Regions from separate parts of the Thermostichus sp. MS-CIW-40 genome, predicted to be linked through region 3. Evidence: riboswitches for the same ligand, from Rfam matches in the RefSeq annotation. Region 3 holds a riboswitch; each other region holds the start of a gene.

Region 1 (10,296 bases), on a different contig from region 3:
CGCTCCCACGAGCCACCCACGCCAACGGAGCTGAAGGCTCCTAACCTCAGTCTCATCGCAGGCAGAGATGGCGCCAAGCTTGCCCTCATTCCACAGCCGTCGCCGCGTATTCCAGCTCCTCTTCCACCACTTCCGGTGGGGCCTCTGCCGCTTGTCCTTGCTTAGCGGCCAGCAGTTGCTCACGGTACTTGGCTGCCATTTCCTCAGACTTCTCGTAAACCAGCTTGGGATCCCGAATCATGTCGCCGGGATTGGGCTCCAGTTGCTTGGTGGACAGCGAGATCCGCCCCCGCTCCGCATCTAGATCGATGATCATCACCTTCACTTCGTCGTTGACGTTGAAGACGCTGTGGGGCGTGTCAACATGATCGTGGGAGATCTCGGAAATGTGCAGCAGGCCGGAGACGCCGCCAATATCGATGAAGGCACCATAGGGCTTGATGCCCCGCACCGTGCCAACCACCACCTCGCCCACTTCCAGCTTGTTCATCTTCCGCTCCACCAAGGCGCGGCGATGGCTCAACACCAAGCGGTTGCGGTCTTCGTCCACCTCCAGAAACTTCAGGGGCAGCTCTTCGCCCACCAGCTCTTCTTTTGGCTTGCGGCTGCTGATGTGGGATCCGGGGATAAAGCCCCGCAGCCCCTCAATCCGCACCAGGGCTCCACCTCGGTTGGTGGCAAAAATGGTTGAGCGAACGGTGGCATCTTCTTTCTGGAGCTGCCGTACCCGTTCCCAGGCCCGCATGTACTCGATGCGACGGATGGAGAGGGTCAGCTGTCCCTCTTCGTTTTCTTCGGTGAGGATAAAAAACTCGCGGGTTTCTCCCGGCTGCAGCATCTCGTGCGGGTCTTCCAGGCGGCTAATCGACATCTCCTGGAGCGGCAGAAAGGCAGCCGTTTTGGCCCCGATATCGATCAAAGCACCGCGTGGCTCCACCGAGAATACTGTACCCGCCACAATTTCGCCAGGGCTGAAGTGATAGTCGTACTTATCCAGAAGGGCGGCAAAGTCTTCAGTGGTAAAACCTAAATCGGCAGCAGTGAATCGACTCATAGGGGTGCAGTAACAGATCAGTTGCGCGGGATAAAGGGTAGAAGGCCAGTTGAGTTTAGCAGAATTCCAGATGAGAGTGCATTCACTCTCCCACTTTCCCACCTGTGGGGGATGTGGCTGGGAAATACTATCGTAGCTTAGAGGAGCGTCTTTTGTGGCAAGTTTTCCGGGGATCTTGCCAAGCTGGAAGATAGAAGATTTGGAGGAAGAGCAATTGCACTTTATCGACCAAGCCGAAATTGAAGTGCAAGGGGGGAATGGCGGAGATGGCATCGTTGCCTTCCGCCGTGAAAAGTATGTGCCGGCTGGGGGGCCATCCGGCGGCAATGGAGGGCGGGGCGGCTCAGTGATCCTGGTGGCAGATCCTGGCCTGCAAACTCTGTTGGATTTTCGCTTTCAACCGGTGATCAAGGCGGAACACGGGGCCAAAGGGGGGCCCAACCATCGCAGCGGGGCCAGTGGTGCGGATCGGCTGGTGCGGGTGCCCTGCGGTACTGTGGTGTTCAATGCGGAGACGGGGGAATTGTTGGGCGATCTGGTGGGCAAGGGGGATCAATTGCTGGTAGCCCGTGGGGGCAAAGGCGGCTTAGGCAATGCCCATTTTTTGAGCAACCACAATCGCGCCCCCCGCCAATTCACCAAGGGCGAAGCGGGAGAACGGGTGCGCCTACGCCTGGAGCTGAAGTTGATTGCCGAGGTGGGTATTGTCGGCCTGCCCAATGCGGGCAAGTCCACTCTGATTTCGGTGGTCTCCTCTGCCCGGCCCAAGATTGCCGACTACCCCTTCACCACGTTGCAGCCCAATTTGGGGGTGGTGCCCCATCCATCGGGAGATGGGGTGGTGTTTGCCGATATTCCGGGGCTGATCGAGGGGGCGCACTTGGGGGTGGGGCTGGGCCATGAGTTTTTGCGCCATGTGGAGCGTACCAGGGTACTGATTCATTTGGTGGATGGCACGGCGGCGGATCCCGTCAAGGATTACCAGGTTATTCAGCAGGAGCTGCGCGCCTACGGCCACGGGTTAATCGATAAGCCACAAATCCTGGTTTTGAACAAGATCGATGTTCTGGATCCCCAGCAGGTTGCCGAGCGCGCCCAGAGGCTGTCTGCTGCTGCCGGCACTTCGGTGGTGACCATTTCTGCGATTGCCAAGCAGGGGCTGGATGCCCTCTTGCAGCGGGTGTGGCAGTGCCTGGGTCGGGGATCCCAACAGTCTGCGCAGTTGGATCTTGTGGGGGCAAAATCCATCCAGTCCTAGGGCAGAAGAATCTTAGAATGGGAAAGCCCCTGCCTTCCCAGAACCCAGAGACGAGTGGCCATGTATATCTCGGCGGAGGATCTGCCACCGGATTTGCGTCAGATTATGTTGGCCGTTGAACAGGCGGCTCAGGCGAGGGCGGGAGCGTGTGTGGAGCTGCTGATGCTCCTGCGGCTGCTGGAGGAGTTGCACCGCGCGATCCTGGAAGGTGCCTTTCGGGAGTCTTTGCCCAACACCCGTCAAGCTCTGTATCGGGTGCTTCAGGATTTGGAAGAAGCCGGCGACTGGCCCTATCTGCCCCGTCTGCACATCCAAGCCCTGATGCAACAACTGAAGGACTGGCCCGAATCTCAGGGATCCCTGCCCGCGTCGGTGCCACCGACCCCCCGCCCTCTTGTGGAAAACCCCCTGGGGGGTAGCTGCTCCCAGTCTTGACCTCTTCCCATCTGCCCGATGGCCGAGTACTTTAAGCTGCATCCGCAACAGCCCCAGGCCCGTTCCATCCGGCGGATTGCGGCGGCTTTGCGGGAGGGGGCGGTGATGCTTTACCCCACCGATACAGTCTATGCCATTGGCTGCGATGTGACCCACAAACAAGCAGTGGAGCGGGTACGCCGTATCAAGCAGCTCTCCAACGACAAGCCTCTTACCTTTTTGTGCCCTTCTCTCTCACGCATTGCCCACTATGCCCAGGTAACCGATTCGGCCTATCGGCTGATGCGGCGGCTGATCCCGGGCCCGTTTACGTTTCTGTTGCCGGCCACCAAGCTGGTGCCCAAGTTGGTGATGGAGCCCAAACGGAAAACCACCGGCATCCGCGTGCCCGACTCGGCCATTTGTCAGGCTTTGCTGGAAGAGTTGGGCAATCCAATTGTCTCCACCTCTGCCAAGCTGGGGGGGGATCCCGTCGGATCCCTGGGCTTAAGTTTTGGGCAAGCCTGGGAGTGGGAGAGCGACCCCTGGGATGAGGGTGGGATCTTTGCGGCTGAGGAAATGCGGCAGTTGGAAAAACAGGTGGATCTGGTGCTGGATGACGATGCCCCCCGCCGGGCCAAGGTCTCTACGGTAATCGATTTGACCGGATCCGAGCCGCTGGTGGTGCGGGCCGGGCTAGGGTATGAGCAGGTGGCAGATCTGAACCTGAAACTGGTGGGAGAAGACGGTTAAGGGCAGAGGGATCCCGCGTTCTCTAAAATAGGGTCAGTGCCTTCGGAGTGTGCCCATGTCTGAGGCCCTGGCTCAGCAAAAATCGGCTCTGCTGCACCTACTGGAGGCGACCGACCGGGGCCGGAAAGTTTCCCCTGACCAAAAAGCCCAGATTTTGTCTCAAATTGCCGTCCTAGAAGCGCTCAACCCCACCCCCAAGCCAACATCGGCTCCTGAAGGGTTGGAGGGGAACTGGCTCACCCTATTTACCACGAGCACAGCTCTGCTGCGGCTGGCACAGTTGCCTTTTTTGACCACCGGCGAGATCTACCAGTGTATTCGGGCCAAAGCTGGACGGGTCTTCAACGTGGCGGAGATCCAGGGATCCGGCTGGCTGGGGGCTTGGGTGCCACGGGGAATCTTGGCGGTATCGGCACGCTTTTACCCCGAATCGGAGCGCCGGGTGAGGGTGATTTTCGAGCGATTGGTGTTCGGATCCCAAGCTTTGATGAGCTACGAGATCGAGAGTTTTCTCGATTTGCTCGAGCAGGCTCCAGAGCGAATCCCGGCTATTCAAATCGATATCCGCCGCCGCGAGCCAACGGGTTGGCTGGATATCACCTATTTGGATGAAGATTTGCGGATGGGTCGGGGCAGCGAGGGGAGTGTATTTGTTCTAAAGCGGGTCGGCTAGTCGGAGGATCCAGAGGACTCCGTTTCCGCCCTTTCGTGAGATGGGTTTCGGGTTAGGGTGGAGCTTATTTCCTGTAGAACTTGCAAGGCGCGGTAGGACTCCCGCAAAGCTTGCAGCTCTTGCTGAGTTTGCTCCAGTTGCCGGGCTTTTTGCTCCTGTAAGAAGCGCAGCCTTTGATTTTCGGACGCCGTGCGACGCAGAACGTGCTTGAGTTTCTGCTTCTGCTGCTGAAGCCGAGTCCGCCTCACCTCCAACTGCTGCAGTTGGATTTCTTGGAGTTCCAGTTCTATTTTCAGAGTGGCGACCTGCATCTGGAGTTGGCGAAGTTTTTGGTTGAGCTCTGGCTCTGGTGTGGGTTTTGCCGACTCAGGGCTTGGGGAAGAAGGTGATGACAATTCTTGTAGGGGCTGCAACTGTTGGGCCTTGGCCTGCGAGGCTTGATCCTGGTGCTGCTCGCCCTGCAGTCTTACTTGAGTGTGTTCGCTTACTTCGGTTTCAGTTTCCGTCTGCTGCTCAGCTTGATCAAGAATTTGTCGATCGCGGATCTGGGTTTGAGGATCCTCGTCAACCGACTGCAAAGGGAGAGAATCCTCCTCGGGTTGCCGAGGGTTGCCGCCATGATCGGCGGGATCAAAGGGAGACAGAGCCGCTACCAGCGAGGCCCGAAAATCAGTCCAGGAAGCCGATTGCAGACCCATCTGAACCACCCGCCAGGCCCCATAGGAGGCCCCAGCGGCAGCCAGGATCCCAGGGATCCCGGCCAGGGAGAGGGAAACCTTGGGCAGGGTGGGCAGGATCTGATCCAGCAGCCCCACCACCAGGGCGAAAACAAAGATCCCGCTCCCCGCGGCAGCGGCACCTGAAACCCAAGAGGAGCGGGAGAGCATCATCGTTTTTTCGTCATCACAACCGCTGGAGCGGGAAAACCAGGTTCAAAAATTGCCTGTCTGCACTCAGTTTATCCCGCCAGCAGCCTCTGTTTCCCTCTCAGGGCACCTGCCAAGCCCGTTGGTGGTAGCCCTCTAATTGGGCCCAGGGATCCCCAGCCGCTGCGTGGGTGTGGCCGTGCTGAGGGTGATGGTGAGAATGAGGATGGTGATGGGATCCGTGCCCGTGATGGTGGTGATGATGCTCGTGAGGATGGTGATGGGTATGCCCAGCTCTGACCTCTGCGCTCACGGCCAGGCGAAACTTGCACAGGTGGCAGTTCATTTGGGTTTGGCCCTGTAGGGCTTCCTGCTCCAGTTGCTGCAGGCTGTGCAGCACCGTGTCCACAAGGCCCAATTCCGGCAGCATGAGCCAGTCGATTTCCGACTGTCGTTGTCGTTGTTGTTCCACTGCCGCCTCGATTTTTTTCACCAACACCCCCGTAAACAGAAAGTAGGGCAGCACGATCACCCGGCGCGGCTGCCAGGACGAGGCCCGCTCCAACCCCACAGGCAGGCGGGGATGGGTAATGCCGATAAAGCAGGTCTCCACAGCGGCAAACCCGGATCCTTCCCAAAGCAGCCGAGCCAGTTTACAGGCTTCGGCATTGGCCTCAGGATCGCTGGAGCCGCGACCCACAAATAGGAGCACGGTTTCTGCCTCTGGGATCCGCCGCGGTTGGGCGGCCATCAAAGCGGCCAATCGGTCTCGCAGCAGTTGCAGGATCTCGATGCGGATCCCCAGCGGCCCACCGTAACGAATGCGCAACTGGGGATAGAGGGCCTGCAGGCGATCCAATTCCATCGTCACATCGAACTTGTTGTGGCGGGCCCCAAACAACAGCAGCGGCAGGACCACAATCTCTTGCCACCCTTGGGCCAAGCACTGCTCTACCCCCTGGGCAATGGTTGGCTGGGTCAGCTCCAGAAAACAAGGGATCACCGGTCGATGGGGAGTGAGGGATTGGTAGACTTGGGCCAACTCCAGAAAGGCTTGCCGCCCTTCAGGGTCGCGGGATCCGTGGCCGATAAGCAATAGGGGCAATGAAGGAGAAGCAAGCTGCCCAACCGAAAGGGGAGGGGAAACACTGAGGGTATTCAACACAAAAAACTCCGTTCCTTGTGAATCGCAAGGGGTACAGGACAACGGCAGGTGGGTGTTCTGGCTGAGGGAGGGATCCCATCACAGTTGCGTCACAGTGGCGGACTTGCACCGCGCTTTCCCCAGTCTGCCTGAGCCTTTTAGGTTAGCTTGCCTCTTGCCATTCACCAAGCTCCCGGGGGGGATGTTCTTGTCTGCCAGAAGATAGCCCTGAGGCATGAGCGGTACGGCAGACTCATGCTCAAAGGGCAGCAAAACTGTTGCCGCGCTAATCCCCCTTGCCCCTGGGAGAGGGCCTAACGCCGGCCCGCTGGTCTGGGGGGCTGAAAGTGTCGCAGGCGCAGGGCATTGGCGACCACCGAAATGGAACTCAGGGCCATGGCTGCCCCCGCCAGCATAGGGTTGAGCAACCAGCCTGTAAAGGGATAGAGCGCCCCAGCGGCAATCGGGATCCCCAGCGTATTGTAGATAAAGGCGAAGAAGAGGTTCTGGCGGATGTTGTTGAGGGTGGCCCGGCTGAGTTGAATGGCAGTGGCGACTCCCCGCAGATCCCCCGACATGAGGGTAATATCGCTGGCGGCCATCGCCACATCCGTACCTGTACCAATGGCGATCCCCACATCGGCTTCTGCCAGAGCCGGAGCATCGTTAATGCCATCTCCCACCATCGCCACCCGCCGTCGCGGTTGTCTTAGGCTGCGTATGTAAGCTGCCTTCTGATCCGGACGGACTTGGGCAATTACCCGCTGAATGCCTGCTTGCCGAGCAACCGCTTGGGCCGTGGTGGGGTTATCCCCGGTCAGCAGGATCACCTCTAGGCCCATCTGTTGCAGGTGTTGCACTGCCTCAGGAGAGGTGGGTTTGAGCGGATCGGCAATGGCCAACAGCCCCACCAGACTCTGGGATTGCGCTACGCCAATCACCGTTTTGCCCTGGCTTTCCCAATTCTGAACCCGCTCTGACCAAGAGGGATCCCAAGGGATCCCCATCTCCTGTAGCCAGCTCAGCCGACCGATGCGGATCCACTGGTCTTCCACCCAGGCTTCTGCCCCACTGCCTATCCTTGCCTGAAAATGCTGGGCAGGAGGGATGGCAATTTTTTCCGCTTCGGCTTTCTGCACCACCGCCTGGGCCAAAGGATGTTCCGAGTGCCGCTCCACCGCCGCTGCCAGGCGCAACACCGCCAGGGGAGAGGAGCCGTGGGCCCAAATATCGGTGACAGTGGGACGACCTTCAGTCAGGGTGCCGGTTTTGTCCAAGACCACCGTGCGCAAGTGGTGGGCCAATTCCAGGCTGTCGGCACTTTTCACCAGGATCCCCAATTCTGCCCCTCGTCCCGTGGCCACCAGGATCGAGGTGGGGGTTGCCAACCCCAGCGCACAAGGGCAGGCGATGATCAGCACCCCAATCGTGTTCACCAAGGCCAGCGTCAGGTTGTCCGCCAACACCCACCAGAGCACGAAAGTTAGAACTGCCACCCCGATCACTGCCGGCACAAACCAGGCAGTCACCCGATCCGCCACCTGTTGAATTGGGGCTTTGGATCCCTGGGCTTCCTGCACCAGGCGCACGATCTGGGCCAGAACCGTGTCTTTGCCCACCCGCCGCGCCTCCATCACAAAGCTGCCCGTCTGATTCAGCGTTGCCCCAATCACCTCATCCCCCGCCGACTTGAGTACAGGCAGGCTCTCGCCGGTCACCATGGACTCGTCGAGGCTGGAGGATCCCTCTAGAATGACCCCATCCACCGGCACCTTCTCTCCGGGGCGCACCCGGATCCAATCCCCCACCTGCACCTCCCGAATGGGGACATCCTGCTCCACCCCATGGCGAATTACCCTTGCCGTTTTCGGTTGCAGCCCGATCAGCTTGCGAATGGCTTCGGAGGTTTGCCCCTTAGCCCGTTGCTCCATCCACTTACCCACCAGGATCAAGGTGGTGACCACCGCCGACACTTCGTAATACACATCGGGATGCAGTCCCTGCCGATGGAAAGAGTCGGGGAAAACCGTTGGGAAAATGGAATAGAAGAAAGCCGCGCTCGTCCCTAAGGCCACCAGCGTGTTCATATCCGCCGAGCGCCGTTGCCAAGCGGCCCAAGCGCCTCGATAAAAATGCTTGCCCACCCAAAACTGCACCGGAGCCGTCAGCAGCAACTGCAACCCAGGATTGTGCAGCCACATGGGAAAGCCCGGGATGTCCATCCCCAGCATCATCGGCAGGGATCCGATCACCAGCACCGTGCTGATGCCCACCCCCATCGCCACCTTCAGCTTCAATTCCCGTTCTGCGGCCCGTTGGGCGATCCGCTCTGGGTCTGTCGGATCGTCCAGTTGCCAATCCTCTTGGATGAGGCGCGCCCGATACCCCACCCGCTCCACCGCCCGAATCAACGCCTGCGGATCCACCAGCCTGGGATCCCCTTTAACGGTGGCCTGCTCGCTGGCAAAATTCACGGATCCGGAGGATACTCCCTGCACCTGAGCGAGGGCCTGTTCGATGCTGCGGGCGCAGGAAGCACAGCTCATCCCTTGCAGGGCCAACTGCCAAGTGCCCTCAGGAGAAGGCGCAGAGGCCGATAGTGCAGCCGATGACCCTTTATGGGCAGACATGGCAACACCTTGTTGATGAAACGACAGCTACTCTCCACCCTGGGCAGGGCGAAGGCAGCCATCTGTACAGGAATTCAAAACAGACGCCCGACCGTTCCCGGCCCAAAATTGACTAGGCCGGGGGATATCCCACCTGGGTGAGGGCCTGCCGCAAATCGCTCACAGACCGCCCAGAAGTAATCCGCACCTGTTTGGTTTTGGGATCCCCTTCCACCTGCGCCTGGGGATCCAGTTGCCGCACCGCTTGCGCAATGGTGTCTATACAGGCCCCACAGGCCAGCTTGGGCACCGTCAAAACAACCTGCATCTTGGAAAACCCCCCCAATGCCACTGAAAGGATGCTAAACCTTACAGTGGGCTGGAAGGTCAAGAGGGAGGCTGAGGCTCGTCCATATTCCAGCGGTAGTCCACCTGATAGCCCCGCTGTCGCCACTCTTCCTCCAGTTGCACCTGTTGGGTGAGGGCTTTGCGCAGGGAGTTGATCAGCTCTTGCGTGCGGCCTCGGTTGCCAAAATCCTGTTCCTCTACTGCCGGAAAGGTTTGCCGCTCCAACACCCGCAGCAGAAATTCGTAGTGGATATGAGCCGGCACAGGAATACGTTTCATCGATCCAAGCAATCCTTAGAGATCAATTGTTCTCGCAGAGATCCATTGATAAATGGTTTTCATTCACTGAGATGACAACAGGTGGCGCACAGCTTGGCCGGGATCCGGCTGGGTCACCAGCGCTTCCCCCACCAGCACAGAGCGCACCCCCCAGGCCCGCAACTGCTGCAGATCGGCGGGGGTATGGATGCCGGACTCGCTGACCACAGGCAGATCGCCGAGGAGATCCGAGTGGGCGGCCAACAGGTCGCGCGTTGTGTTTAAGTCCACCGTAAAGGTTCTCAGATCGCGATTGTTGATGCCAATGAGCACCTGCCCCCTGGAGTCTTGCAGTTGGGGCAAACGCAGCACCCGCTGCAACTCTTGGGAAGTGTGCACCTCCAGCAGAGCTGCCATGCCCAATTGCCGAACCAGCTTGAGAAAATAGCCCAAATCCGCATCCGAGAGAATGGCGGCAATCAGCAGCACCGCATCCGCCCCCAAGGCGCGGGCCCAGAGGATTTGGTAGGGGTAGAGGATGAACTCCTTGCAGAGGATGGGGATCCCTACTGCCTGACGGATCCGGCGCAGATACTCGCCGCTGCCCTGAAAGAACCGCTCATCTGTGAGCACCGAGAGGCAACTGGCCCCACCGGCTTCATAGCTCTGGGCAATGGCTACCGGGTCAAAGGGATCCCGGAGAACGCCGCGGCTGGGGGAGGCTTTTTTGACCTCGGCAATCACAGAGATAGGGTGAGGAGACTGGGTAAGAGCCGCCACAAAATCCCGCACCGGCGGGGCTTGATCCAGTTGCCGTTGCAATTGCTTCAGGGGAAGCTGCTCCCGTTGGCGCTCCACCTCCTGTTCTTTGTGCCAGACGATCTCTTCCAAAATGTGGCGCGGCTTGGCTTCCGGCGCT
Region 2 (10,296 bases), on a different contig from region 3:
CAACCGGCTCCTGCAGTTGATAAGGACAGACCCAGATAGAGTATCCGGGCAGCTCCTCCTGTAGGGCTTTGAGCACACGCCGCTGTTCCTGTTGCCGCGCCGAGTAGAGAGGAGAGGGGAGAGCGGTGGGCAGTGAGGATTGACTGGTATTTTCTCCTAGAAACAGCACCTGATTGACCAGAAGACCGCCGATGGGCACGCGGCGGCTTTGCAGTTGCTGACAAAAGCGGCGGGTTTCCGCCACGCTCAACTGCTCCGGGATCATCACCAGCCAAGCAGAAGTGCTCTCCGGAGTGGTCAAGCGGGCTTTGCCCCCCTCCAGTTCCCTCTGCAACTGGGCTAAAAATGCATCCGCCTCATCCGGTCGATAGGTGCCCGTCAGGGCTTGGGCGATCTCCCGATGCTTGGCCTGAAAGGTGGCAAACACAGCCAGCAGATTATCCAAAAAGTCGGGCAGCTCCAACAGCCGCAGGGTGTGCCCGGTGGGGGCCGTGTCCAAGATAACGGTATCCACCTCCTCCCTCGCCAGCAGCCGGTTGACCTCCAGAATGGCCATCAGCTCATCCACCCCCGGCCACGCCAAATCCCAGATCGGCAGCAGATCCTCTCGGCCAAACCAACTGCCCCGCTCGGCAATGAGCTCCAGGGCCGGCCCATAGGTTTGCCGAAAAGACCGCAGCAAAATCTCCGCCTGCAAAGCCCGCACCTGTAAATTGGGGCGATCCGGCAAGGGTTGGGCCACATCCGTAACCGAGATTTGCAGCACGTCCCCCAACGAGTGGGCGGGATCTGTGGACATCAGGAGCAGACGGCGCTGGGGATCCACCTGGGCCAGTTGGCGGGCCAGCGCGCAGGTCAAGGTTGTTTTGCCCACTCCTCCCTTGCCGCTGAACAGCAAGAGGCGTTGGGAAGCCAAGAGCAGAGGATGGCAGGAATGCTCCTCACTGTTAACGCGACTGAGTTGCAAAGGGATCCCCTCCCACATAGGTCGCCCCTATTTTGGCCTGGATCCCTCTTGGGGATGTTCCAGATCACTGCAAAGGTGCTCCGCACCGCTGACGGGATGGGAAGAGCTTGTACGGGAGCAGCTCACCGCAGTTTCTCCTCTCCAAGCCACACCCGGCGACGTCCTCTGTCCCACACCAGCAGCGTGTGGATCCCGATCCAAAGTCCTGTCCACAGCCAGTTGTGCAGCCAGATTTTGCCCAGAATGGGCAGGGTCAGGCCCTCCGTTCCCCCCAAAACCAGGCCGGCGGCCAAAATTAGCCCTTCAAAAGCCAGAAACCCCAAGATGAGCATGGCCGGGATCCAGAGATAGTTCAGCAGCAGTTGCCTTGGTCGAAGGGTCTTGGACTGGAAAAACAAAGGGCGATAGCTGGCAGCAAGAGCAACCCCCACCGTGCCGATCCCCAGCACCAACCCCCAGGCAAACGAATCGGGAGTGCGGGGATAGTTGTGCCAGGTGTAGCCAAAGATTTGGTTGGCCAGCCAAATCATCAAAGCACTAATGGCTGCCCTTTGGCGGGTTAAAGTTGTGCCCGCAACAATACCAACAGTTACAAAGGGAAGGGTACATGTATAAGCAATATTGCTGAGGCAGCCGACGGTGGTAAACAAGCTGGGCCAGAACCAGCCTCGGGCCAAATCTTGAGCAGCTTGTATCCAAAGTGGGGCTGGGATTAAGCGGCGAGAGCTGGGAATGGGGATAGGTTGAGCACTCGATTGCAGGCCAATCATGCTTTAATCTCCTGGAAAAAGGTGGTCTTTCAGAGGACAGCTATTAAGCAAATGCTCAAAAACAATTTGCCGAGCTACTTGGGGAGTAACCCGCTTGTACCAGGTGCGATCCCCAGAGTAAAAAACCACGGGCCCCTGTTGGCAAACTTCCAAGCAGCCTGAGGTGATAACCTGTACGTCCAGGTTGGCTTCTCGAAGGGCGGATTCCAGAGCTTCTACAACCGGTTGGTAGTTGCGGGAAGGATAACAACGGCTGGAACGACAGACGGCAAGGTAGGGACGTTTAAGAGGGTTATCCTCATAGGGGATCCGCTCTTTCCCCTGCACATAGATGGCGCGGATGCGCTCGTAAAGAGAAAGCTTTTGGTAATCTGCTTTGCCTTCCGGCAGGTAGTCTTCCTCTGGCCCCAAAAAGGGGCTGGGCAGAAAAATCTGCAGCAGAGGCTCTTCTGCTCCATTCCAGAATTGGATCCCCCACATGCGGGGCTGACCTTGGGGATTGAGGCGCCGGTAGAGAGCAGCACGGCTAACCAATCTTTTGCGGCGCAGCTCGGGTGGGGTCTTGCGATGGGGGCCGCCTTGGTGCTCCTCCAGGCACAAATGCAGGTGCCAAGTTTCGGTGGCAACGGTTAGATAGCCATCGTAGAGCACGCACAAAGCTGGAGGTTTCTTAAAATCCAGCTCCAGCACCCCGCCTTCCGCCACATGGCCCACCTGGATCTCGGCCCAGTGCTCTTGAAACAGCTCGTAGAGCAACGGCCCCAAGCAGTCAATATGGGCAGGGATCCCTTCATAAAGGGTTGTCCAACCCGTCAGAGAAACTTCCTGCCAAGTTTGATGGAGAGGGGTTATCCAGGGCGTGAAAGCGGCCATGAGAGAGCTCCTCAAGGTAGTGGTGGAATACGAGCAATCACCTCTTTTTTGAGAGGGCGCTCGGCCCAGGGTAGGATCCCATCTGGCTTGGTGAGGTAGAGCTCTGCTGTCTGCAGAATGAGATCCACATCTTTTGGATCGAGATCTCCAAAAACATAGGTCATCTTTTGAGGTGCTGCCAACGCAACGACACAAGCATGGCTGCAGCCGCTCATACAGGCAACCGGCTTCAGGGTCAGTTGAGGATTGAGGGTTTGAGATTGCAGGGCAGACAGCAGCATTTCTCCCTTGCTAATCCCTTCTTTTTGGCCGTTAACCCACCGAGATCCGCAAGTGACACAAACCCAAAGACAATGGCTGCTGGGTTGCTGGGCAGCGCTGCCAGCTTGGATGGGCAACTGGGAAGTTGATCGAGACATGGTGCTCCTTGATATAGTCATAGGTTTCTGTCCAAGCAAAGGGTGTGAGAAGAGGCAAAGACGATCTCAATGTCTTGGCCAAGGATTCAGCAGTGAGTTAGACAGCTAAAAGTCAGCCTCAAGTCGCTCTAAAATTGGCCCCTTAAATTAAGCCGAACGGTGCGACCCACTCCTGGGTAGCCGGGGAAAACCTCATATTGCTCATCCAGCAGGTTATCGACTCCCACCTCGAGAGCGAGATTTTCTGCAACCGGGATCCCTCCCCGCAGAGCCAGGTTGGTGTAGCCGGGCAGAGATTGGGTATTGGCGTTGTTGGTAAAGAAAGTGCCAATGTGATGCAGGAAAACTGAGGCATACCGATCCTCTGCATCGCGGTAGCTCAGGCCCAGGTTGAAGCTGTCTGCTCCCACGAAGGCTAGCTGTTTGCCAACCGCTTTGGGATCCAGCGCCGAGCGGATGATGGGATCGTTCAGGGTGTAGTTGGCAAAAAGAGTCCAGTTTTCCCCCAATCGCAAATCCAGGGCTGCTTCCAAGCCCGTGTATTCCACGAGCTCAATGTTTTCGTAGGTTCCCCTGCGCGGGCCAGTGCTGACAAAGGTAATGCCATCGCGGATGCGGTTATGGGCAAAGGTCAAGCGCAGTAGGCCAAAATCTCCCAAAGCCTGATCCAGGCCAATGTCAAAACTCTCTCCCCGCTCCGGGCGCAAATTGGGGTTGCCGTCGACTTCAAAAAAGCCCCGCAAACGAAAGAATAAGTTTGAGATCAAGGGGGTGCGAAAGCTGCCGGCATAATTGGCCCTCAGGGTGGTGCCTTCTGCCAAAACCCAGCGGATCCCTGCGGCAGGAGAGGTGGCCGAACCGTTGACCAGATTGCTCGAATCTTGGCGAACGCCTAAGTTGAGATAAAAGTTGGGCTGTGGCCTGTAATCCAGGCGGGCGAAGAATGCCCCCTGATTCACAGTATTGTCATAGTTGACGTTGGTGGATCCCCTGGCAAAGGAGAAGGTGGTGTTGCGAGCTGAAATGGATCGGTAGTCTGCTCCTAGAGTAAGCTCCAGGTTTTCAGCAGCCTTCCAGGTGTATTGCAGTTGGGATCCCCACCCCGTTCGCAGGATCTCATCCCGGGATCCCTGGCTTTGTGGGGCGCTGAAGCGATAGTTGAGGTCGTCAAAAAATACCCTGGCTTGCAGGGATCCCCTCTCTTGATCCCACAGCCAACTGAGATCTAACAGCAGGTCGTTGGTGTTTTGCACTGCATCGGGGGAGGGAAACTCGGTGCTGCCAGGCACCTGAAACGCTTTGTTGAGATAAAGGGCATTTCCGGTTAGGACTTGGCCTTCTGCCAATTGCCAGGTGAGCTTGGCTTGTAGGTTGTGGTACTCCACCGCCGAGTTTTCCCGCCTGCCGGCTTTGCCCAAACGCCCAATTTCAAAAGGAAAGTCGTTGTTGCTCTGCAGACGGCGATAGCTGACCACCCAGCCCAGATCCTGCACCTGGCCGCGGTTCTGGATCCCTTGCTCGTTGAGGCCGTAGCTGCCGATAGCCGCTTCCAGCACGGTCTCGGATCCCGGCTTTGGATCCAGCGTCACGATGTTGATGACCCCGCCAACGGCATCGGAGCCGTATAAGGTGGAGCCCCCACCTGGAGAGATCTCAATACGCTCGACCACATCTGTAGTGATCTGAGACAGATCGAACCCGCCAAAAAAGCCCAGGTCGTTAATGGGGCGGCCATCCAAGAGCACCAACACCTGGGCCGTTCGTCCTCCCCGCATAAACTGGGAGCTAAGGGCTCCCAACTGGGTTCCTGCCGTGCCGTCGCTGAGGATCCCGGGCAGGTAGCGCAGGGCCTCCTGAACCGTTCTTGCCCCTTGCTCTCGAATTTGCTGGCGGGTAATGACGTAAACCGGGCGGGAAGAATCCCGCAGCAAACCAGGACGGCGAAAAGGTGTGGTGACGGGTTGATTTAAAATCTCGGCGCTAACGCCGGTTTCCAACACCTCTTGAGCTGAGGGCGGGGAAGCTGCCGGCTGCGCCCACGCTGGGATCCCCAAAACAAGACCCCCCAGCGCCAGGCTGAGACCTAGAATGGGATTCATTTTCTTTCTTGAAGCTCCTGATTCCGTGCGACGCGGAAGAAATGCGAGCCAAAACCGCAGGCGGGCATCCTGACTGAGGGCATAGGTCTAGCCCAAGCCCATCACAGTTGCGGCACAGCGCCGGATTTGCACCGGACTTTCCCCTTTACATGCCCTGGCTGATCCCCAGGACAACCTGTCGGTACAGCTTTCTCTGCGATTGCTCCGAAAAAGCCGTGCTAGGCATCATACATCCCCTGCTCTGGAGTTCCTATCCTGCCAGGGGGGATGTCATCCCCAGGGGTGAACGGGATCCCAACGGCAATCCCAGGGCTTCGGATGGGCCACATCCCATTTAGGCCAGATTTCTTCACTGCTTTGTAAGCAGTTGAAGGATAGCCCGCTGCTACTCCAGATCGCGAGGCCCAAGGATCCCTTAGCCTTTTAGAGAACAGAGCATGACTCTAGTCAATAATAAGCTCAACTATACTGAAAATAATGTATAATATGTTCAGTACGGATTACTACCAGTTGATCTTTCTGTTTACTTTCGAGTCTGCCAACATGGTAGCCAAAGCAAAGCAGAAAATTGGTAGTAAGACGACACGGAAACTGCGCTTTGGGTATTCTACTCAAAGCTTTGCGGGATACCGCCATTCTGTTTGGAAACAAACAGAATGCTATCGCTGCATAGTTGAACAGTGATGTTCAGCAGTGTTCAGCGTAAATGTATCAGATACGCTGAGACTTCACAAGACCCACAGCTTTTGGGAAAGCAAGATGGGGACGCTGGCCTAGCCGTCATGGGCGGGATCCGTATGAATTAGTACCCAACCGGATAGAAAAGAGGGGCTTTTTCGGTCGCGTGAGCGGCGCGGAGCGCTCTTTCTGGCAAAGCCGTTGCCTGGTGGGCTGGATCCGGTTTAACTTGGCTGGGAGAGGCAATTGGCACCTCGATCATCCGATCCGGTACCAGCGGCACCATTTCGGAGCGGTCGGCGATTTCCCGGAGAGAATTGGCGATGGATTCCTGAGTCAGCAGAAACTGTCGTTCGTTGCGCTGCATCTGCTGCCACACCTGGTAACGCTGGCTCCACCGGCTTTGGGTATGCACAGTCCAACTGTAAAGGCTCAACACTGAAACGCCGGAGAGGATAGCCATCCCTGTGGAGATTTGCTTCCACCAGGCTAGGTGTTCTGCCCAAGCAAGATGCTGGCTGCGAGGATGGGCTGATTTCAACTTCAAATTCAAAGGTTGGGTGCGGCTGGCCTGAACTGTACCGGAGAGGGGTCGGCTCAGAGCAGAAGACCGTCTGTGGCGACGAGGGCTTTTGGGACGATCAAGACCTGCGTTCAAAGGCTGGCTAACCATAGGGCTTAACCTCACACACACCAAGGAATCCGACGGTGTGGGACCGCCGGTTCCGCTTCACCCTAGTTCCCCGCGCCCCCCAACAGCAACCCCCTTCTCCCGATTCCTGGTCTCGGCGGGCTAGCCGTCCGCTTCACGGTAGCCGATCTCTTGAGAGCGGGAGAACCAACCTAAACCTACATCTGACTGCTGCGGGCAGCCACTCGCAGTTTGGCAGAGCGGGCCCGTGGATTACGTTGCCGTTCCAGTTCGGAAGGGGACAAGGGCTTGGGGGTGAGCACCTGCCAACGGGGATCCCTGCGAAAGGCCCATTTCACCAGGCGATCTTCAAGGCTATGGAAGCTGATCACGGCCAACCTGCCGCCGGGTTTCAACCAAGTGGGGGCTTGGGCCAGCAAGGTTTCTAAAGCCTCCAGTTCTCGGTTCACGGCAATGCGCAACGCCTGAAAGACCCGAGTGGCCGGGTGAATGCGGCCTCGCCGAGCTGCCGGAGGTACCGCCTGCCAAACCACCTGGGCCAACTGAGTGGTTGTGGCGAGGGGACGAGCCTGCTCGATGTGATGGGCAATGCGGCGGGCAAATCGCTCTTCGCCGTAACGGGTGAAAATCTCGATCAACTCTTCGACCGGGCGATGATTAACCCAATCGGCAGCGGTTTCCTGAGCGGCACTGGGATCCATGCGCATGTCCAGCGGCCCCTCCCCGCGAAAGCTAAATCCCCGCTCAGGACAGTCCAGTTGCGGAGAACTCACCCCCAAGTCGGCCACGATGCCATCGAAGGGGATCCCCTGCCCCTGCTCATCCCGAAAGCCGTGCTGCTGCAGATCGAAATCGGCAAAATTGAGGTGCCACAGTTGGATGCGGCTGCCGGGGATCCCTTCTGCTGCAAAACGCGCTTGCGCCGCCTGTAGAGCCGCCGGATCCCGATCCAACCCCACCACTCGGGCAGCTCCCCCCCGCAGCAGCGCCAAGCTGTGCCCACCCCCTCCCAACGTCACATCCAGAAAAGTGCCGCCCCCCTGGGGTTGCAGGTAGGCCATCACCTCCTCGGTCAAAACGGAATCGTGTTGATACACCTCGCCAAGCACGGTCTGCGGGGGTTCTATTTCTGCTGCTACAAAGTTCAGTATCTGCAAAAAAAAGGCCGAGGCCAGGCCCCGACCGAGGAATCCATGTTGTTAAGGTGATCCTCTGGGAAAAGAGGGGTGGCCGTCAAAAGACAGGCTGTCTTGGGATCCCCGGCAAAATCTCTGGGGCGTGAGTCCCGCTCTGAGTATGATGAGACTGCTCCCGCTTTTGCCCAGTCTGCCGTCAGGGTTGCTGTGTTGACTCACTCTTCTGCTACTGATATCTTGACCCTCTCGCCGGCCAAGGGCCTGCGCGGCCAAGTGAGCATCCCCGGCGACAAATCCATTTCCCACCGCGCCCTGATGCTGGGATCCCTGGCCGAAGGAGAAACCACCATCCAAGGGCTGTTGCTGGGAGAGGATCCCCGCAGTACGGCAGCCTGTTTTCGGGCGCTGGGGGCAGATATTTCGGAGCTCAACAGCGAGTGTGTTCGCATTCGGGGAGTTGGCCTGGGCCGGCTGCAAGAACCGGCAGACGTGTTGGATGCAGGTAACTCCGGCACCACCTTGCGCCTGATGCTGGGGATCCTGGCGGGCCAGGCCGGGCGCTTTTTTGCCGTCACCGGGGATCGATCCCTGCGCTCGCGGCCCATGGGGCGGGTGGTAGAACCGCTGCGGCAGATGGGGGCCAGCATTTGGGGACGGGCCGGTGGGACGTTGGCACCCTTGGCCGTACAAGGGGGATCCCTCAAGGGCATTCACTACCGCTCCCCGGTGGCTTCAGCGCAGGTGAAATCCTGCCTCTTGCTGGCGGGTCTGCTGGCGGAAGGCACCACCCAAGTCACCGAGCCGGCTCTCTCTCGGGACCACTCGGAACGGATGTTGCGGGCCTTCGGGGCCAACATTCAGGTGGATCCGGAAACAAAAACCGTGGCCGTGGTGGGCGGATCCCGCCTGGTGGGCCAGAGAGTTCAGGTGCCGGGGGATATCAGCTCGGCAGCCTTTTGGCTGGTGGCCGCCTCCATTGTGCCCGAGAGCGAATTGCTGCTCCGGGATGTGGGCCTCAACCCCACCCGTACCGGTGCACTACGGGTGTTGCAGGAGATGGGGGCCGATATTCAAATTGAAAACTGCCGGGAAATGGCCGGTGAGCCCCTGGGAGATCTGCGGGTGCGTTCGGCCCGCTTGCGCGGCTGCACCATCGCCGGCGATCTCATCCCCACCCTGATCGACGAGATCCCGGTTTTGGCGGTGGCGGCGGCCTTTGCCGAGGGGATCACCGTGATTCGCGATGCCGCAGAGCTGCGGGTCAAAGAAAGCGACCGTCTGGCTGCCATAGCCCAAGAGCTGAGCCGCATGGGAGCCCAGGTCACTGAATATCCTGATGGCCTGGAAATCAAGGGAGGGATCCCTCTTCACGGGGCCGAGGTCGACAGCCACGAGGATCACCGCATCGCCATGAGCCTGATGGTGGCAGCTCTAGGAGCGCAGGGATCCACCCTCCTCAGGGGAGCCGACTGTGCCCGCATCTCCTACCCCGACTTCATTCCCACCCTGCAACGATTGACTGCTTCCCCCCTGGAGTCTTGAGAGGGCCCATCTTTAACTTCGCCGCCTCTGCTCCTATGTCGACCTGCCCCAGCCCGCCCGGCCCTATCGCCATCGAACATCTCTGCTTCCGGGTTCCTCCCGGTGGGCAAGCAGCCTTTCTTGAGCAAGACGAGCGGGTTTGGGGATCCGCCCTGCGCCGGCATCCGGGTTTTCTGGGCAAAGAAGTTTGGCTGGATCAAGAGGATCCCGAACTTGTCCACCTCATCCTCCGCTGGGCCAGCCGTGCTGACTGGAAGGCCTTTCCCTCCGAGCAAGTGGAGGCATTGGATCGGCAAATGCGGCCTTTTTATGTGCGCTTGGAACAGGCCAAAGAATACCAGCTCTGGCAGCCCGGCCCTTCTGCAGGGACAGGAAAGCAGGATTAAGGGATCCCTTCAGTCTCAAAACCTACCTCAGAGCCCACCGAGTCAGCCCTGGGGGATCCTGCCACCCGCTCCTGCTCCACCAGCTCCCGCAAACTGGGCATGGTCACGGCCAAAGCTCCTTCTCGCCGCTGCAGCCCCGCTTCAAAACTCTCAGGGGTGACAATGCCGCCGGAAATGAGCATCTTAAAAGCATCTTCCACCGGCATGAACACTTCCACCACCTGGTCTTCCGGCACAATGGCGTACCAGCCCGTCGTTGGATTGGGGGTGGTGGGCACAAACAGGCCAAGGGAGCGCTGCGGCCCATCGGGCCGAATAGGAGTTTGAATGGTGCCCGTCACAAAGGCCAGCGCCCAAGCTCCTGGTCGGGGATATTCCACCAGCACCACCCGCCGAAAGCGCTGATTGTTGGGGGCAAACAAAACACTGACCAATTGCTTCAAGGTCTTGTACACCAGCCCCGCCACCGGAATCGCATGGAGCAACTGTTCGCTGAGATTGAGCAGCCACTGGCCGACAATGTTGCGGGCCATGAAGCCAATCAACAGGATGAGCACAATCGGCGTCAACAGGCCCACCGCCAGATCGATGAGGTTGATCAAGATCGGGTGCAAACCCTGGATGGGATTGAACTGCTTCGGAATGCTGGTCAGAAAGCCAATGCTCCAGGTGGCCACCTCCACCGTCAGCCAAATGGTAGTTGCCAGAGGGATCACCACCAGCAACCCCGCCACGAAGTAGTTCTTCAGATGCTGTTTCCATTGAGAAACCATG
Region 3 (10,296 bases):
TCTTGGCTTTTTTCCAGGCTGTGGAAACCGGGCAGGTGCGGCTGGATGAGAGGCTCACCCTGCGGGAAGATCTCAAGGGAGGGGGGGCAGGCGTGCTGCAAACCCGCCCGCTGGGATCCCAGGTTTCTGCTTTGGAAGCGGCCACCCTGATGATCACCCTCAGCGACAACTTTGCCACCAATCTGATCATCGATCGCCTGGGTGGGCAGGAGGCTCTCAACCAAAAGTTTCGCCAGTGGGGGCTACAACACACGCAAATTTCATGGTGGCTACCGGATCTGGAGGGCACCAACACCAGCAGCCCGCGCGACATGGTTTGGCTGCTCAGCCAGGTGGAACAGGGGCGCATGCTCAGCCGCCGCAGCCGCGACCGTTTTCTGGACATTCTCTGGCGCACCCAACGGCCCTCCTATTTCCGGCCCAACTTGGGTCAAGAGGTGCGCATTGCCCACAAAACGGGAACCTTGAGCTCCGTGGTGGGGGATGCCGGGATCCTGGATTTGCCCAACGGGCGGCGCTATGTGGCGGCGGTGTGGGTGAAGCGAGAAACCCCCAACGACCCCAGAGCTGAAGAGCTGATCGCCAGCCTGTCGCAAGCAGCCTACGAGTTCTGGTCTGCTCCTGGATCCGCCCCGCCATCCCGAACAGACACCACCGGCAGCCCGCAACCCTGAGTCCCCCACTCCACAAATCTTTCCATATTGCTACGCAACGCTTACGCGAACGCAGTAGCAGTGCGGAGCACTATTCCAGGCAGAGCGCAAATGCCAGAGTGGAGAAACAGGCGTTGAGGGAAAACGATATTGCTACGCAACGCTTACGCGAAGGGGCACCTGGTCAGCATCAACCCCGCCACCGGAGAGGAATTGGCTCGCTACCCCGTTTTCGACGCTGGGCAGATCCAAAGCTGTATCGCCCAAGCCCACGAGCGGTTTCAGAGCTATCGTCGGATCCCGTTTGCTCAACGATCCGCCTGGCTGAAGCGGGTGGCAGGGATCCTGGAGGAGCGCAAAGCGGAGTTTGGCCGCCTAATCAGCCTGGAGATGGGCAAAACCTTGGCCTCTGCCGTTGCGGAAGTGGAAAAATCCGCTTGGGTTTGTCGCTACTATGCCGAGGAGGCAGAGGGATTCTTGGCCGAGCGCTCCATATTGCTACGCAACGCTTACGCGAACGCCAGCGATGCCAGCCGCAGCGGGATCCGCTACCAGCCGCTGGGGGTGATTTTGGCGGTGATGCCCTGGAACTTTCCCTTTTGGCAGGTGTTTCGCTGTGCCGCCCCAGCCCTGATGGCGGGCAACACCCTCTTGCTGAAACATGCTTCCAACGTGCCCCAATCGGCTTTGACCCTGGAGCGGATCTTTCAGGAGGCGGGATTTCCGCCAGGGGTCTTTCAAACCCTGCTGATCACAGCAGCCCAGGTGGCAGAGGTGGTGGCGGATGAACGGGTGCGGGGGGCCGCCCTCACCGGGAGCGAAGCCGCCGGCTCCAGCCTGGCCCGTTTGGCCGGTCAATATCTGAAAAAAACGGTGTTGGAACTGGGAGGGAGCGATCCCTTCATCGTGCTGCCCAGCGCCGATCTGGAGGCAGCAGTCGCCACAGCGGTCACGGCCCGTCTGATCAACAACGGCCAATCCTGCATTGCCGCCAAACGATTTATCCTACACAGGGCTATCGCCGAACCTTTCACGGCTGCCATGACGGAGCGATTTCGCCAGCTCAAGGTGGGGGATCCCTTGGATCCGCAAACCGATGTGGGGCCTCTGGCTACTGCCAGCATTCTGCAAGAGGTGGATGGACAGGTGCAGGCTTTGGTGCAGGCGGGGGCCAAAGTTCACATCGGTGGCTCCCCCTGGGGAGGGAATTTTTACCCGCCCACGATCCTGAGCGACATCCCCCCGGATCATCCGGTGGCCCACCAGGAGGTGTTCGGGCCGGTGGCGCTGCTGTTCACCGTCCCGGATGTGTCGGCAGCCATTGAGCTGGCCAACAACACGCCCTTTGGCCTGGGTGCCAGCGCCTGGACAACCGATCCAGAGGAACAAGAGCGCCTGCTGGAGGAGCTGGAGGCGGGATCCGTATTCATCAATGGCATGGTCAAGTCCGACCCGCGCCTTCCCTTCGGTGGCATCAAACGCTCAGGGTATGGACGGGAACTGAGTCGGGAAGGGATCCTGGAATTTGTAAATGTCAAAACCATTTGGGTGAAGTGATGGCGGAGACTCCTCAAAGGGATCCCCAGCCGGCGACGGATCCCGTGATCAAGCTGGATCAGTTCCTCAAGCTGGCGGGGGTTGCTCCCACCGGTGGGCAGGCCAAGCAGCTCATCCAAGCGGGGCAAGTGCGGGTGAATGGCGAGGTGGAAACCCGGCGGGGACGCAAGCTGCGCTCAGGAGATGAGGTGGCCGTGGGAGGTGGAGTTTGGCGAGTGCGCCTGGATAAGACCCCAAAGTCAGATCAGTGAACGGGTCAGTGCAACCGGATCAAAAGAAGCATGGCCAAGGCCCCGATTCCCCCTGCCACCGCAAACTGCCATTCCAGCCCCCACAGCAGGCAGGCAACTCCGGCCAGGATCTGGATCCCACCGGTGATCCAGTAGGGGAGGCGCGGCGGATCCACCAAGCCGTTGAGCCAGTGGCCCAGCCCCATTTGCCACAGCCAAAACACCCCCAGGTATGGGCTCAAAGCTGCCAAAGGGGTACGCCCGACAAAGGGCAGCACCGAGAGGATCATGCCCTGGGCGATCACCAACGTCCACACCAAACCCACAAAGTAGAGGTGGGCCAGTCCGGCTGTTCGAAACTCCGGCAAGCTAGTCTGCCGCACCATGTAGCCCAACCCAATCAGGGAAATCACCAGCCACAGCCAGTTGATGTTGGCCTCTTGGTGAAACTGGGTGGCAGCAAACCCAATCCCCAAAAGGACGGCCCAAACCAGGTACACCCGCCGACAAATGTTCCAGAAGGGAAGAGGGGATCCCAGGGGTTCCATTTGCATGGCCTTCACCTAATCGACGACGACAATGCGGCCCACCATGCTGGGGTGGATATCGCAGAAATAGTCCTGGATGCCGGCCACTTCGAAAGCCACTGCTTTGCTCTCGTTGCGCCTCAGCCGTCCCGTTCCTTGGAATTGCGCTCCCTCTATGGGAGTAGCCGTGTGGGGGGTGGAATCCAGGTTGGTGAAGGTCACCTTGCCGCCCCGCTTGAGGATGATCTCCGGGGGCAGGTATTGAAACCCGCGAATGATCACCTCTGCTGCCGCCGTTGCCTCGACAGGATCTCGCCCCGCAACAGAGCTGGCTTGTCGCCACCGATCCACAGCCAAGATAGCCCCCACATTGAGCAGGGATCCCAGTCCACTGAGCAACAGCAACCGCCGCGTCATCGGCATAGGGCTTTCTCCACACAGGTTAGGAAGCGAAAAAAAGCTGAGGCGTTCAGAAGAAGGCGATTGCGACAGCGGTGTGGAACACCTTGACCTCCAAAGAACCTCCAAAGATCTCCAAACCCCAAGATCCTACAGAGGACGTTGGAAGGCTTTGGAGATCAGCGCCGGTGGGGGTTCTACACCTTGCTGTCGCCGGGGGTTGGCGGCTTTAGCTGGAAGTCATCGCCGGCAGGGGCTTTACACCTTCAGGATCCAGCGCTCCCGAGTCTCGGCGCTGACAAAGGGGGCAGGCACCACCAGAATGCTGGGATCAAGGCTGTGGAACACGGCCCGGATTGCAGTGGCATGGGCAACTTCGTTGGGGCCAATGGTGCTGGCAGCAGCCACCAGGTCTTTGTTGGAAAGCTGGGTAAACGCGTCGTTGTAAGCCAAGGCTGCATCAAACTCCAGAGCCAGGGCCAGCTTGGCAATGTTGGCATCGGAGTCGAGATTGCCTTCTTTGTTGTCGATGTAGGTGGAAAGGTCGTAGCTATCCCGGGCCCGAGAGGGGATCCCCCCCAGTTGCCGCACGGCGCCCGCCAGCAGATCCCGGTGCTGTTCGTGATCCTTCAGGTTCTTGGTGGCCACTTCCAACACGATCTTGCCCACCTCAGTATTGCTCAACTTGCCGGCAGCGGTTTTGTAGGCCCAGATTGCCTGCTGTTCCAAGTCAATGGCCGCGTTGAGGATGGCGATGTCGGCAGTGTTGGACTGGGCGGCACCGGGCAGGGTGCGCAATCCAATTGCTCCACCTACGCCCGCCAGCAAACCAGCCAACAACAAGCTGCGGCGGGAGGTTGCAGGGCTGGGATCCCATTCGGCGGCCAATTGAGGCAGAGCGAAGGGAGTCTTCGAAGTTTTCATCTCAAGTCTCCTGTCTCGAAAGATGGCAACCAACCTTCAGGGGCTTGCTCTGGGTCGGGCAATTCCCTCTGGCCTGGTCTGATGGAGATACGCTGTGGATGCCGCCGCGGATGCCTGAGGGAAGAGATTTTCGTGGTCAAATAGCCATGAAATGCCTCCTCGAACTGATACATTTACGCTGAACACTGCTGAACATCACTGTTCAACTATGCAGCGATAGCATTCTGTTTGTTTCCAACCAGAATGGCGGTATCCCGCAAAGCTTTGAGTAGAATACCCAAAGCGCAGTTTCCGTGTCGTCTTACTACCAATTTTCTGCTTTGCTTTGGCTACCATGTTGGCAGACTCGAAAGTAAACAGAAAGATCAACTGGTAGTAATCCGTACTGAACATATTATACATTATTTTCAGTATAGTTGAGCTTATTATTGACTAGAGTCATGCTCCCCTCTCCCTCTGGGAGAAGGTCCGGGCTATCTTAAAAGCGTGTCCAACGGCTCCAGTGGGGGCCAGCATTCGGTCGGTAGTGTCGTTATCCATCCATGCGATTCTGGGCGTGAACTTACACATTGCTCTGCCGGAGGCCAGCCTACAGAGCTACGCCACCTGGATTGAGGCGCGTATCCGGGAGGGGCAGGGCGCTCAAGTGGTCACCTGCAACCCGGAAATGATCATGCAGGCGCAGCGGGATCTGGCCTTTGCCCAGGTGCTGCAAGCAGCAGAGCTGGTGATCCCCGACGGCATTGGGGTGGTGTGGGCCCTGCGGCGGCAGGGGATCCGCGTCCAGCGGGTGCCGGGGATCGAGCTGGCAGAAACCCTGATCCCGTTGGCGGCAGAACGGGGGTGGCGCTTGGCCCTGGTGGGGGGAAGGCCGGAAGTCAACCGGGCAGCAATTCGATATTGGCAAGCCCAGTGTCCTGCTTTGGCCCTCTGGGGCTACCACGGCTACTTCTCTAGCGAGGAAGAAAAAGAGCTTCTGCAAGCTCTCCAGGAATTTCGACCGCAACTGGTGTGGGTGGGGCTGGGATCCCCGCGGCAGGAGCTGTGGATCCAAAAGTGGCGTCCCCTTTTGCCCCAAGCCATCTGGATGGGGGTGGGGGGCAGCTTGGACATTTGGGCCGGCCAAAAACGGCGAGCGCCCCGTTGGTGGCGTGACCATCACCTGGAATGGTTGTATCGTCTCTATCAGGAACCCTGGCGCTGGCGACGCATGTTAGCTCTGCCCAGCTTTGTCTGGCGAGTGCTGTGGGATCCCCCTTCTCGTTTGCGCTCCTAGTCTGCCGGCGCTCCCTCGTTCTTCTCTCTGTAGGCGCTTGCCATGATGATCGGTCAGCACATCGGCTATCCTCCTCGCTTACACCGTTGGGCCGGTACGGCTCCGACTCCTCATCTCCCTGCCCCGGCCAATCCAGAGGCCACCCTGGGCTTTTACAGCAGCACCCAATCCGGATCCCTGGAAACCCCGGCCAGCATGGTGTCCTTGCGGGGCGTGAGCAAAGTCTTTCCCAACGGCAACTTAATTTTTCAGGATGTGAACTTGGAGGTGCGCCGCGGCGAGTTTGTGTTCGTAACTGGGGTCTCCGGGGCGGGCAAGTCCACCCTGCTGCGGCTACTCTACGGGGCGGAACAGGCCACCGAGGGCACGGTCATCGTCGATCAAGTCTGTCTCTTTTCTTCTGAAGGGCGGCGGCGACCCTACCGCATCCCACCGCGTCCGCTGGCCATGTTGCGGCGGCGCTTGGGGGTGGTTTTCCAAGATTATCGCCTTCTGGCCAACCGCACCCTGGCAGAAAATGTGGCCTTCGTGCTGCGCGCCCAAGGGCTGTCCCCCGCAGAAATCCGCCGTCGCATCGGGCCGACCCTAAAGATGGTGGGGCTGACCGAAAAGCGAGATCACTTTCCCCATGAGCTTTCGGGGGGGGAACAGCAGCGCCTTAGCCTGGCCCGGGCCATTGTCAACATGCCGGTGCTGCTGCTGGCGGACGAGCCAACAGGAAACCTAGATCCGGAAAACTCGCTCTTGGTTCTCCAGATTTTGGAGCGGCTCAATTCCTTTGGGGTGACCGTCATCATGACCAGCCATGACCCCTATCTGGTGGAGCGGGCCGGCCACCGGGTGGTGCGCATGGAGGGAGGGCGCCTGTATGATCTGCGCTGAGGGCTGCCGGGATCCCTACTTTGCTCTTCACAAGCTTTTTGAGATCCCGGAGAGCAGCTTTGCCGGTTGCATCAGCAGACCGTAGGCCCTAAGCCAGCCGCATCAGCACAACAGCGGCACCGCCCGCGGCGACTTGTCAAGCCAGCCCGACCAGTTACATCAGCGGGTCGTGGGCCTTACTCGCGCAGACCCTCAGGTTGGGTTTCCAGAAGCTCCTCCCCTAGCTGATGAGCGGCAGCCACCATATTTTTCAGTGCGGGGATCACCTCCTCCCAGCGGCGGGTCTTGAGGCCACAATCGGGATTAACCCAAGTTTGCTCCACAGGCAAGTGGGCCAGTCCTGTGCGCAGCTGCTGCAGGATTTGCTCAACGCTCGGCACCGCAGGGCTGTGGACATCGTAAACGCCGTTGCCCACCTGGTGACGATACCCAGCCTGGGCAATTTGCAGCAGGGTTTTGTTGTTGCTGCGGCTGTTTTCAATGGAAAGCACGTCGGCATCCAGCCGCTCAATGTGCTCGATGATGTCCCCAAACTCTGAGTAGCACATGTGGGTGTGAATCTGGGTTTCCGGCTTGGCCCCGCCGGTAGCTAGGCGAAAGGCATCCACTGCCCAGCTGAGGTATTCTGGCCAGCGTTCTTTTTTCAGAGGTAGCCCCTCCCGCAGTGCCGGCTCATCCACTTGCACCATCACCGCTCCAGCCGCTTCCAGATCTGCCACTTCGGCTCTCAAGGCCAGGGCAATCTGCAAAGCCTGCTCCCGCCGGGGAATATCAACACGGGGAAAGGACCAGTTGAGCATAGTCACTGGCCCCGTGAGCATGCCTTTCACCGGCTTTTGGGTGTGGGACTGGGCTACTTGGAATTCCCGCACTGTCATGGGTTGGGGGCGAACCACGTCGCCGTAGAGAATGGGAGGGCGCACGCAGCGGCTGCCGTAACTCTGCACCCAGCCGTGTTCAGTGAAGGCAAAGCCTTCCAGCTTCTGGGCAAAGTACTCCACCATGTCGGTGCGCTCAAATTCCCCATGCACCAACACATCCAGGCCAATCTCTTCTTGAATGCGGATGCACTTGGCAATCTCAGCGTCAATGGCTGCTTCGTACTCCGCCTGCGAAACCTCCCCTCTTTTGTACTTAGCTCGCCACTGCCGCACCTCTGGAGTTTGGGGGAAGGAGCCAATGGTGGTGGTGGGCAAAGGTGGTAGCTGAACCTGCCGACTTAGGCGCTGCTCGTAGGGCAGGAATCGCTCGAAGTCCTGGGGCTTGAGGTTGGCCAAAGCCTGGCGCACTTGGGGGTTGGGGGGGCTAAACTGCGCAAAGCTCTGCCATTGCTGCTGGATTTCCGCCTGCTGGGCAGCAGTGTCTTCGCCGTTGAGGGCTCGCGCCAGGAGAGCTACTTCGGCCAGCTTCTGTTCGGCAAAGCTGAGGACATTTCTGAGGGGTTCCGGCAACTGGGCTTCCAGAGCAGCGTCGTGGGGCACAAATTGCAACGAAGCGGAAGGCTGCACCCGTAGGTTGGGAGCTACCCCCTGCAGCTCCCGCAGGCTGGCCAAGACGGTCTCAGGCTGAACCTTCCAGACATTCCGAGCGTCCACTACGCCAGCACCTAGGATCCGGTCAGCCGGAAAGCCATAGGTTCTTACCAGATCCAGGGTGTGGCCACGGGTAAAGTCAAGGCTAATGCCGGCCACCGGCAGTTGCACCACCCAGGGGTAAGTCTCCCCCAGGTCATCGAAGTAGGTGACCAAGTGGACAGGGATCCCGGCGGTTGCCAACTGGCGGTAGCTCATTTCCACAGCTTCCCGCAGGCCACTTCCCTGGCTGGTAACCAAAATGGGATCGTGAATCTGGACTTCTGGGATCCCCAGCTGTTTTAACTCCTGGAGGAGATCCCGGTACAGAGGAAGGAGCTTTTCCAAGTCCGCCCGCAGATCCCCAGATCGCTGGCTAAGGCAGAGCAAAGTCACTGGACTGAGGACAACGGGGCTGGTGCGCTCCCCTAGGATCCCTTGGGCCCGCCGAACTCTTTCCAAAAAATCCCCAAAGTTAGGACTGGGATCGGCTTCCGGCTCAATTTCGGGTACCAAGTAGTGGTAGTTGGTGTCAAACCACTTGGTCATTTCCAAAGCCGGCAGGCCCTCCCGCCCCCGCGCCATGGCAAAGTAGCGGTCTAAACCCGACAGATCTCGGAACCGAGAGGGGATCAGCCCCAGCCAGGTGGCCCAGTCCAGTACATGGTCGTAGAGAGTCTGATCCCCTACCGCAATGTGATCAATCCCAGCTTGTAGCTGAGTCTGCCAGGCTTGAGTCTCCAAATCCCAAAAGGTAGCCAGCAGAGCCTCTGACCCTAGGGCACCACTCCAAAAGCCTTCCAAAGCTTTTTTGAGCTCGCGGCGCTTGCCCATGCGGGCATACCCCAATGTCATGGTTTGTGCAGTCATGTTGTGTGCCATCCCAAATACTGAGTTTTCTAATTTTCCTGCGTTCAATTCGCCCTCAACTGGGATCCCGCCCGCCAAGGAAGAAACCGGCTGTTCCTCTCTTGCCTCTGGAACCCCAACAAAACACTGCCTTTTGCGCAAAAAAGATACTCAACGCAGCCAGCGATCGCAGTGGCTACTTGCCAGCCACCAATTGAAGTCAGGAAGCCTGACATCTCACTCTTTCCTTCGCGTAGGCGGGCTGTAGATCTTGATAGATCTTGATAGATCTTGGTGCAACAGCACCCAAAATTTACTCTCTCCCGGCCAACTGGCTCAGAGTCTTGCTTGGGTTCTTGGACTTATTTCTACTGCTGAGGAGTACCGAAAGCTTGTGGGAGCAACGCCGGGAAAATGCTCAGGATAACGAAAGCAGAAACGAGCTAAAGCCAAGACAGTTACCATCTGTACCTCGCAGATGTTGTGAAGTTTAGAAAAACCATCGGCGGGCATTCTGACTGACACGGTTTTGGGGGACAAGACCTGGATCGGCAGCGAATGACTCTAGAGATTTGCTGCAGGACTTCTCCTAAACCGGATCACAGCTGCGGGACAGCGGCAGATTCTCACTGCTCTTTCCCCGTTTCCTCTGGCGGCTGATCCCCGTCAGAACCGATAGCTGAGCTACATCGTATCACGGAGTTCAGAGACGGGAGTAGAGTGCTTCAATCATCACCAAGCCAGCAGCCTTTGGAGCTACCAGACCTCACCTTTCACCCAGCGGTCTTGCAGGAAGTCATCGGAATCCTCTAAGCATCCTCCCCCCCTGCATTGCTCTCAAGATAAGGCAGTGGTAGCTTAGCTGCCATAAGTCTTGTCCAGGAGGCAAGGGGGTTTGCTCCTTTTTGCTTTGCTGAAAAAGCGACAGATCGGGGTTTCTATGGCATCAAGCTTAAAAGTAACTGTGTGGTCTGTGGGCCTCTTCTTGCTGAGCCAGATGTGGGCTGGATGCGCTCAGAATGCTGCTGAGCGGACAGCTTTCGATCCAAAGCTAGCAGGATCCAGCGATCAAATCGTGCTGGCCATTGGAGGGGAAAGGGAAGAAGGATTTGATCCCACCCTGGGCTGGGGACGTTACGGTTCGCCTTTGTTCCAAAGCACTCTGCTGCGGCGGGACGAGAACCTTGAGATTGTAAACGACCTGGCGACTGGCTACACTGTCAGCCAAGATGGCCTAACCTGGACGGTAACCCTACGAAAGGATGCAGTCTTCTCCGATGGAAAACCTGTCACAGCAGCGGACGTGGCTTACACCTTTAACCAAGCAGCTCGGAGTGGTGGTCTGGTCGACCTAACCGCCCTAAAGGAAGCAGTAGCTATCGACACTCATACGGTGGAGCTGCGGCTGCAAAAACCCCAAAGTACTTT

The links. A riboswitch is a leader RNA that binds a small molecule or an ion and turns the genes downstream of it on or off. The one in region 3 is predicted to bind cobalamin.
Region 1: linked by a shared signal. The riboswitch ahead of ACVWXF_RS02900 (sirohydrochlorin chelatase) and the one ahead of metE (5-methyltetrahydropteroyltriglutamate--homocysteine S-methyltransferase) in region 3 are both predicted to bind cobalamin.
Region 2: linked by a shared signal. The riboswitch ahead of ACVWXF_RS05460 (TonB-dependent receptor plug domain-containing protein) and the one ahead of metE (5-methyltetrahydropteroyltriglutamate--homocysteine S-methyltransferase) in region 3 are both predicted to bind cobalamin.

Annotation. Positions count from the first base shown of each region.
Region 1 covers NZ_JBSSAC010000005.1:24,756-35,051, forward strand. Annotated here, with positions in the region: gene ACVWXF_RS02870 (30S ribosomal protein S1) at 86-1,054, opposite strand; gene obgE (GTPase ObgE) at 1,269-2,312, shown strand; gene ACVWXF_RS02880 (hypothetical protein) at 2,373-2,747, shown strand; gene ACVWXF_RS02885 (L-threonylcarbamoyladenylate synthase) at 2,766-3,479, shown strand; gene ACVWXF_RS02890 (PAP/fibrillin family protein) at 3,535-4,152, shown strand; gene ACVWXF_RS02895 (hypothetical protein) at 4,149-5,042, opposite strand; gene ACVWXF_RS02900 (sirohydrochlorin chelatase) at 5,140-6,183, opposite strand; cobalamin riboswitch at 6,214-6,349, opposite strand; gene ACVWXF_RS02905 (heavy metal translocating P-type ATPase) at 6,477-8,792, opposite strand; gene ACVWXF_RS02910 (cation transporter) at 8,905-9,099, opposite strand; gene ACVWXF_RS02915 (DUF5340 domain-containing protein) at 9,159-9,398, opposite strand; gene trpC (indole-3-glycerol phosphate synthase TrpC) at 9,462-10,296, opposite strand, start outside.
Region 2 covers NZ_JBSSAC010000011.1:44,598-54,893, reverse strand. Annotated here, with positions in the region: gene ACVWXF_RS05480 (ArsA family ATPase) at 1-967, opposite strand, end outside; gene ACVWXF_RS05475 (hypothetical protein) at 1,090-1,737, opposite strand; gene ACVWXF_RS05470 ((2Fe-2S) ferredoxin domain-containing protein) at 1,741-2,610, opposite strand; gene ACVWXF_RS05465 (DUF1636 domain-containing protein) at 2,622-3,029, opposite strand; gene ACVWXF_RS05460 (TonB-dependent receptor plug domain-containing protein) at 3,158-5,128, opposite strand; cobalamin riboswitch at 5,171-5,322, opposite strand; gene ACVWXF_RS05455 (hypothetical protein) at 5,931-6,479, opposite strand; gene rsmH (16S rRNA (cytosine(1402)-N(4))-methyltransferase RsmH) at 6,656-7,615, opposite strand; gene aroA (3-phosphoshikimate 1-carboxyvinyltransferase) at 7,802-9,136, shown strand; gene ACVWXF_RS05440 (TIGR03792 family protein) at 9,172-9,522, shown strand; gene ACVWXF_RS05435 (DUF502 domain-containing protein) at 9,519-10,295, opposite strand.
Region 3 covers NZ_JBSSAC010000014.1:45,574-55,869, reverse strand. Annotated here, with positions in the region: gene ACVWXF_RS06480 (serine hydrolase) at 1-674, shown strand, start outside; gene ACVWXF_RS06475 (NAD-dependent succinate-semialdehyde dehydrogenase) at 804-2,210, shown strand; gene ACVWXF_RS06470 (RNA-binding S4 domain-containing protein) at 2,210-2,461, shown strand; gene ACVWXF_RS06465 (hypothetical protein) at 2,467-2,994, opposite strand; gene ACVWXF_RS06460 (plastocyanin/azurin family copper-binding protein) at 3,004-3,390, opposite strand; gene ACVWXF_RS06455 (DUF4439 domain-containing protein) at 3,625-4,290, opposite strand; partial or broken gene ACVWXF_RS06450 (hypothetical protein) at 4,497-4,680, opposite strand; gene ACVWXF_RS06445 (WecB/TagA/CpsF family glycosyltransferase) at 4,817-5,566, shown strand; gene ACVWXF_RS06440 (cell division ATP-binding protein FtsE) at 5,762-6,448, shown strand; gene metE (5-methyltetrahydropteroyltriglutamate--homocysteine S-methyltransferase) at 6,625-8,889, opposite strand; cobalamin riboswitch at 9,356-9,560, opposite strand; gene ACVWXF_RS06430 (ABC transporter substrate-binding protein) at 9,809-10,296, shown strand, end outside.